DNA from 3 places in the Synechococcus sp. RC10A2 genome. Region 3 is predicted to be linked to each of the others. Evidence: predicted binding sites of a transcription regulator. Region 3 holds the regulator's gene; each other region holds the start of a gene.
The links. Region 3 encodes NtcA, which controls nitrogen genes in cyanobacteria. Its sites were predicted from a motif close to GTANCNNNNGNTAC; they were not measured.

Region 1: the regulator NtcA is predicted to act here: its motif matches at 1,241-1,254, upstream of urtA (urea ABC transporter substrate-binding protein).
Region 2: the regulator NtcA is predicted to act here: its motif matches at 1,000-1,013, upstream of NW848_RS00870 (circularly permuted type 2 ATP-grasp protein).

Annotation. Positions count from the first base shown of each region.
Region 1 is NZ_JANSHP010000054.1:9,285-11,484, reverse strand. Features, by position in the region: gene urtA (urea ABC transporter substrate-binding protein) at 1-984, opposite strand, end outside; gene NW848_RS07095 (S9 family peptidase) at 1,381-2,200, shown strand, end outside.
Region 2 is NZ_JANSHP010000007.1:6,259-8,458, forward strand. Features, by position in the region: gene NW848_RS00870 (circularly permuted type 2 ATP-grasp protein) at 1-928, opposite strand, end outside; gene NW848_RS00875 (glycosyltransferase family 39 protein) at 1,106-2,200, opposite strand, start outside.
Region 3 is NZ_JANSHP010000029.1:74,138-76,337, forward strand. Features, by position in the region: gene leuB (3-isopropylmalate dehydrogenase) at 1-837, shown strand, start outside; gene ntcA (global nitrogen regulator NtcA) at 953-1,627, opposite strand; gene NW848_RS03340 (M61 family metallopeptidase) at 1,894-2,200, shown strand, end outside.

The DNA.
Region 1 (2,200 bases), on a different contig from region 3:
GTAAACCATGATGTAGGCGGCTTCCATCGGGTCGTTGGTGACGCGGTTTTGGCCGTATTCTGCCTTGAAAGCCTCCACAAACTTCTTGTTGGCAGGCGTATCCACCGTCATAAAGTAGTTCCAGGCGGCAAAGTGCCCTTCCAAGAATTCGGGGCCGATGGCCTGTACCTCTTCTTCAGCAATGCTGACGGACATGGTAGGATAGCGATCTGGCCCCAGCCCTGCCCCTTTCAACTGTTTGAAAAAGGCCACGTTGCTGTCGCCGTTCAAGCTGTTGTAGATCACACCGCCATTGGGAAGAGCGGCCCGGATCTTGCTGATGATGGGAGTAACTTCTGTGCTGCCCAAAGGCAGATAGTCTTCACCCACCACCTTGCCCCCCAGGGCTTCCAACTGGGCCTTGATGATGGTGTTGGCCGTGCGGGGGAACACGTAGTCGGATCCCACCAGGAAGAACTCTTTGCCCTTGTTCTTGAGCAGCCATTCCACCGAAGGCTCGATCTGCTGGTTGGGGGCAGCGCCGGTGTAGAAGATGTTTTTGGAGCACTCTTGTCCTTCGTACTGCACGGGATACCAGAGCAGGTGCTGCTTGGATTCAAACACCGGCAACACGGCTTTGCGACTGGCCGAAGTCCAGCAGCCGAATACCGTTGCCACCTTGTCCACATCGATCAATTTGGTGGCTTTCTCGGCAAAGGTTGGCCAATCGGAAGCGCCATCCTCGATAATCGGCTCGATCTGCTTGCCCAAAACCCCACCGGCGGCATTGATCTCTTTGATGGCCAGCTTTTCCGCATCCACCACGCTGGTTTCCGAAATGGCCATGGTGCCGCTAAGGGAGTGCAAAATGCCAACGCGGATGGTCTCTCCCTGGGCGTAGGCGGGCACGGATCGCTTCACCCAGATCTGCGGCCCTAGGGCAGCCCCGGCTCCGGCCAGAGCGCCCATTTTCAGCACTTGACGACGATTAAATGATAGAGCCATCGGTGATCTCCGAAACGAAGTGAGTGCAAAGGGTATTAAGAAGTCCAGTTGTTGCAGCAGCCCGGCCAACAGAGGGAAGCACTTAGCTCATCACCTCGCCCATGTGTTAAATTTGCCCAACTGCAGTCGGCTGAGGCTTTCACCGAATGCCTTCCCAACGTCAACAGGGGAAAGGCTAATTCTGCAGTCGAGAAAGCGTTGTGCATCCCTGTTGCCTTAACGTGTTCCATCAAACCCATTCAGCCCGGAGAGAATTGTATCGCGGGATACCTTTTCCCAGAATCCGAGCCTGTTCTCGGCTCCCTTTCCCCACAGGCTGTAGGCAAAGGCAGGGATCCCTTGCTGCCGGCATAATAGGGGTTCTGGGGTCGAGAATTAGTTGAGAGTTAACAGCTTATGGTGCAGCAGGCCGGCTATGGATCTTGGCGATCCCCGATTACCGCTGACCTGGTGGTGACGGGATCCCTGCGCTTGGGACAGATGGTTTGGGATCAGGGGGATCTCTACTGGACGGAGGGCCGCCCGCAAGAAAAAGGGCGCAATGTGTTGATGCGGCGCTCTGCCGACGGGATCCTGGTGGAGCTGACACCGGCACCTTTCAATGTGCGGACACGAGTGCATGAGTATGGGGGTGGAGCTTATTGGGTGTCGGCAGGGGTAGTGTATTTTTGCAACTTCGCTGACCAACGGCTCTACCGCCTGCTGCCGGGTTCAGATCCCCAGCCCCTGACGGAAGCAGGCCCCTATCGCTATGCAGATGGGGTGGTGGATCGGGCGCGTGGACGCATCCTCTGTGTGCGGGAAGATCACAGCCGCCAGGGAGAGCCGGAAAACAGCCTTGTCTCGATTGACTTGGAAAGCGGATCCCAGCGCGTTTTGGCCTCTGGGCACAATTTCTATGCCAACCCTCGCCTCAGCCCCGATGGCCAGACCTTGGTATGGCTGACCTGGGATCACCCCCAGATGCCCTGGGACGGCACAGAGCTGTGGCGGTCTGAGGTGAACCCTGACGGCAGCTTGGGAGAACCTCAAAAGCTGGCCGGTGGCCCTGCCGAGTCGATCTTCCAGCCCCAGTGGTCACCGGAGGGGGATCTCTACTTTGTTTCCGATTGCAGCGGCTGGTGGAACCTCTATCGCTGGGATCCCCAGGGCCCCATTCCCCTCTGCCCTATGGAAGCGGAGTTTGGAGAGCCGCAGTGGGTGTTTGGCCTGAGCA
Region 2 (2,200 bases), on a different contig from region 3:
GCCGCCCTGACCGATAAACCTCAAACAGGCCGGGTACCCCCAAGAGGGAATCAGGGCGAAAAGCAAGGGGATCGATGAAGTCATCGTCGATGCGGCGGTAGATCACATCCACCCGCTGCAGCCCTTTGGTGGTGCGCATTTGCAAATAGCCATCGGCCACCACCAGATCCCGCCCTTCCACCAGCTCCACCCCCATCTGCTGGGCGAGGAAAGAATGCTCGAAGTAGGCGGAGTTGTAGATGCCGGGGGTGAGCACCACCACCGTTGGATTGGCTAGGTGCGGCACCAGGTTAAGCAGAGTATCCAACAAGTGGCTGGGGTAATCGTCCACCGGGCGGATCCCCATGGTGTTGAACAGGGAGGGAAAGGTGCTTTTCATCACCCGCCGATTTTCCAGCACATAAGAGATTCCCGACGGACAGCGCAGGTTATCTTCCAGCACGTACCAAGTTCCGTCCCGATCCCGCACCAGGTCGGTGCCGGTGACGTGGCACCAAATTCTCCCCGGTGGGTTGAGCCCCACACAGGGCCGCAGAAATCCCTTGGCCGTTTCGATCAGCTCGGCAGGGATCACCCCATCCTTAAGGATCTTCTGGTCGTGATAGACATCGTCGATGAACAGGTTGAGGGCGTGGATGCGCTGCTTGAGACCCTTCTCCAGCCGCTGCCACTCGGAAGCCGAGACGATGCGGGGAATGATGTCAAAGGGGAAAATTCGCTCCGTGCCCTGGCTATCGCCATAGACGTTGAAGGTCACCCCCATTTGAAAGAGGGCCGCCTGCGCCGCCGCTTGCCGCTGCTGCAGTTCCCCTTCTTCCAGAGAATGAATGCGCTCAATCAGCGGGATCGCCTCAGGACGGGGCTGGTTACGCCCCAAAAACAGCTCGTCGTAAAACCCCTCGCCCGGGTCGTAGGCATCACAACGCACGTCTGGGATCCCTGGAACGCTATCATCTTCTTCTACTTCTTCTACTGTTGGCGGCTCTGGATCTGCATAGTGTGCTTTCAGCTACTTTTAGCCTGGTAAAAAGAAAGGACTCCGTCCCGCTGACGCGAAAGGACTCCGTCCCGCGAACAGTGGGTTGGCCAAACCAGGGGGGGAGCTCTAGGGATCCGCCACCTCAAAGGCCCATAGCCCCCGCTCGGCAGGGATCCGATGCAACTGCCCCTTGGGAAAGCGCCGTTGCAGCTCTGCCCCCTGCTGATCCCATACCCACTCGTTCATGAACAGGGTAAACGGTGGCTCCAGCGCCTGGATGGGCAACACCTCAGGGGAAAACACCGCTACCTTTTGTTCCCGTCCGGCAAAAAATTGGATCCAACTTTGCCAATAGTGGGGTTCCCCCCAGCTGAAATAGGGGTAGGCAGTGCTAGCCGCCAGATAGAAGCGGTAGTCGGGATCCATTTGGCGAGCTGCCACATAGCGCCCGGTGGCCCCCACATCGTTGCCCTGGGTCCAGCCCTTGTGGACAAAATCCCCAAAAATGGCCAAGTTCCATCCCCCGATCAACAGGACCGCCCCCGCCATCGCCGCTGCCGGCAGCCAACCTCTTGCCCGGGATCCCCAACGTCCCAGGAGAGCAGCCAGCGCCTGGATCCCTTCCAGGGTTAGGTAGGCTACAAAGGGCAGGATCACCAGCAGGCGAGTGTAGTTGGGGGCTTTGGTGATGGCCAAGCTAAAGAGCAGGTAGAGAAACAGGAAGCTGCCCAGGCAGAGCCAGTCGTGGGGTTGGCTGCGCCCTTTGAGAAGGCGGTAGAGCCCGGATCCCAGCCCCAGCCAGATCAAGACCCCTGTCAGGGGATCTACAAAGGCATGGCCGTAGTTGGGATAGATATAGCCCCGGTCGTGCTGGCTGGGGTCGTTGAACATACTTAGGCCGTTGCGGATGTTGCGCCACACCGCCTCGGCTGGCGTAGCGGCATTCACCCACATCTGCTGCAGCGCCCGCCCTTCTGGGAAAAAGAGAAATTGCTGGCGGGCATACTCGGCGCTCACTGGCGGAGCAGTGGCAGTGGCCACCAGAATGGGCGCAGCCACCAGGAAAAACCCCAGCGCCGCCGGCACCGTCAGCTTGGCCAAAGTCCAGAAGGGGTTGGCCTGCTTGTTTTCTCCTTGCAGATCCTCCCGGCCCAGGAGCAGGTAGAGGCCGCCAAACAGCAACCCCAGCAAGATCACCACCCGCCCCGGCAGATAGCCGTA
Region 3 (2,200 bases):
CGGGCGGGCCTGGGGCTGTTTGCCAACTTGCGCCCGGTGAAGATCTTTCCGCAACTGGTGCAGGCCTCTTCCCTCAAGCCGGAGGTGGTTGCCGGGATCGACCTGGTGGTGGTGCGGGAGCTCACCGGCGGCATCTACTTCGGCCAACCCAAAGGGATCTTCACAGATGCCAAGGGATCCCGGCGGGGTGTGAACACCATGGCCTACAGCGAGGCGGAGGTGGATCGCATTGCCCGTGTGGCTTTTGAACTGGCCCGCAAACGCCGGCGCAAGCTCTGCTCGGTGGATAAAGCCAATGTCCTGGAAGTGTCACAACTGTGGCGGGAGCGGGTTACCGCCATTGCGGCTGAGTACCCCGACGTGGAGCTGTCCCACCTGTACGTCGATAATGCTGCCATGCAGTTGGTGCGCTGGCCCAAGCAGTTTGACGTCATTCTCACGGAGAACCTCTTCGGGGATATCCTCTCCGACGAGGCGGCGATGCTGACCGGGTCCATCGGCATGTTGCCCTCTGCCTCTTTGGGATCCTCTGGCCCTGGGGTGTACGAACCCGTACACGGGTCAGCCCCGGATATTGCCGGACAAGACAAGGCCAACCCCATTGCCCAGGTGCTCTCCGGGGCAATGCTGCTGCGCTACTCCTTGGATCAGCCCCAGGCTGCCGACCGCATCGAACAGGCCGTCGAGGCGGTTTTGGCCCAGGGCTACCGCACTGCCGACATCTACTCTGAGGGGATGACCCTCGTCGGCTGTCGGGAAATGGGGGAAAAGATCTTGGCTGCTCTGGCCCAGCAGCAAGCCTCCCCCCAAGGATCGCTCTCAGCCCCTGGTGGTTGAGGGGAGGTTCCCTCGTCGCTGCCCTGCCCTGGTGGCACGGCTACTCCTCTCCCAGAGGGAGGGATTGTCCCGACTGGTAAATTCCTGGAAACGGCCCTAGGGGCAGCTTCTCCCCCTAGGCAAAGCGATGGCCAAGCTGCATTGGGTCGTGGACGGTGATCTTTTTCTTGTGGATGGAAATGTAGTTCTTCTTGCGCAGCTCCCCCAACAGACGAGTGATGGTGACGCGAGTGGAGCCGATCGCTTCCGCAATGGCCTGGTGGGATAGCTTGAGATCGATGGTGACTCCATTGGGGCCGGGCACCCCGAAGTCGCGGCAGAGGATCAGTAGAAAGCTGACCAGACGGGATCCCATGTCGCGGTGGGCCAGCGTCTCGATCATCATCTCCGTCTGCAAGATGCGGGAAGACAGGCTCCTGAGGAGCAACATGGAGAGCTCAGCGTTCTCCCGCAAGGATTTTTCCACCTGTTCGATGGGCAGAGAGAGCAGCTGGACGCGGGTAAAGGCCACCGCGTGATAGAAGCGGTCGGAGCGCTGCCCCGTGATGAAGGAGAGCACCCCAAAGATGCTGTTTTCCCGCAGGAGAGCGACGGTAATTTCTTCCCCCATTTCGTAGACCCGCGAGAGCTTGACAGCTCCTTTCACCAAAAAGTAAACCCGCTCCGCCGGATCCCCAGGAAAGAAGATGGTCTTACCGCGCTCAAACGTTTCGATAACCGGAGGATGGTGAGGCCCTCCCAACTGTTTGAAGGCTGCAACCAGAGATTTTTCTGCAATGGCCACTGCCATATTCTTCAACCTTTTAAGGTCAGTTTATCCCTTAGAATCAACCCAACAAGATCAGCCAGGAGTGCCGGGGTTGAGCTGCCCGCTATTGACCCAAGCCACCCTTGACTCAAAAATGACCTCGGCGGCAAGATTATCCTAAGCTAAAAGACTCTGCTTGGATATCTTTGTAGCAGGAGCTACATCTTTGAAGTCTTGTCTCCTGTCCAAGATATGCCTCTAGCGCACTGTTTTGGGACGGTGCAGGCGGGAGGTGCGAGGAAAGTTATATGGGGATCGCGCAGGGTGGGGTTGCCGCCCCTTCTCAGCTAAGCCGTCAGCATTTCACGGTGCGGATGCCGGAGCCGGCCAATCACCTTTTGGAGGTGGAACTACAGATCCAAGAGGTGGATCCAGAAGTACCTCTGCAACTGCGGCTGCCGGTGTGGACGCCGGGATCCTACCTGGTGCGGGAATATGCCCGCCATGTGCAAGAGTTTCAGGCAGCAACGGAGCAAGGGATCCCTTTGGCCTGGCGGAAGGTAGATAAGCACACTTGGGAGATCGAGCCGCCCCGCTGTTCGGCTGTCGCGATCC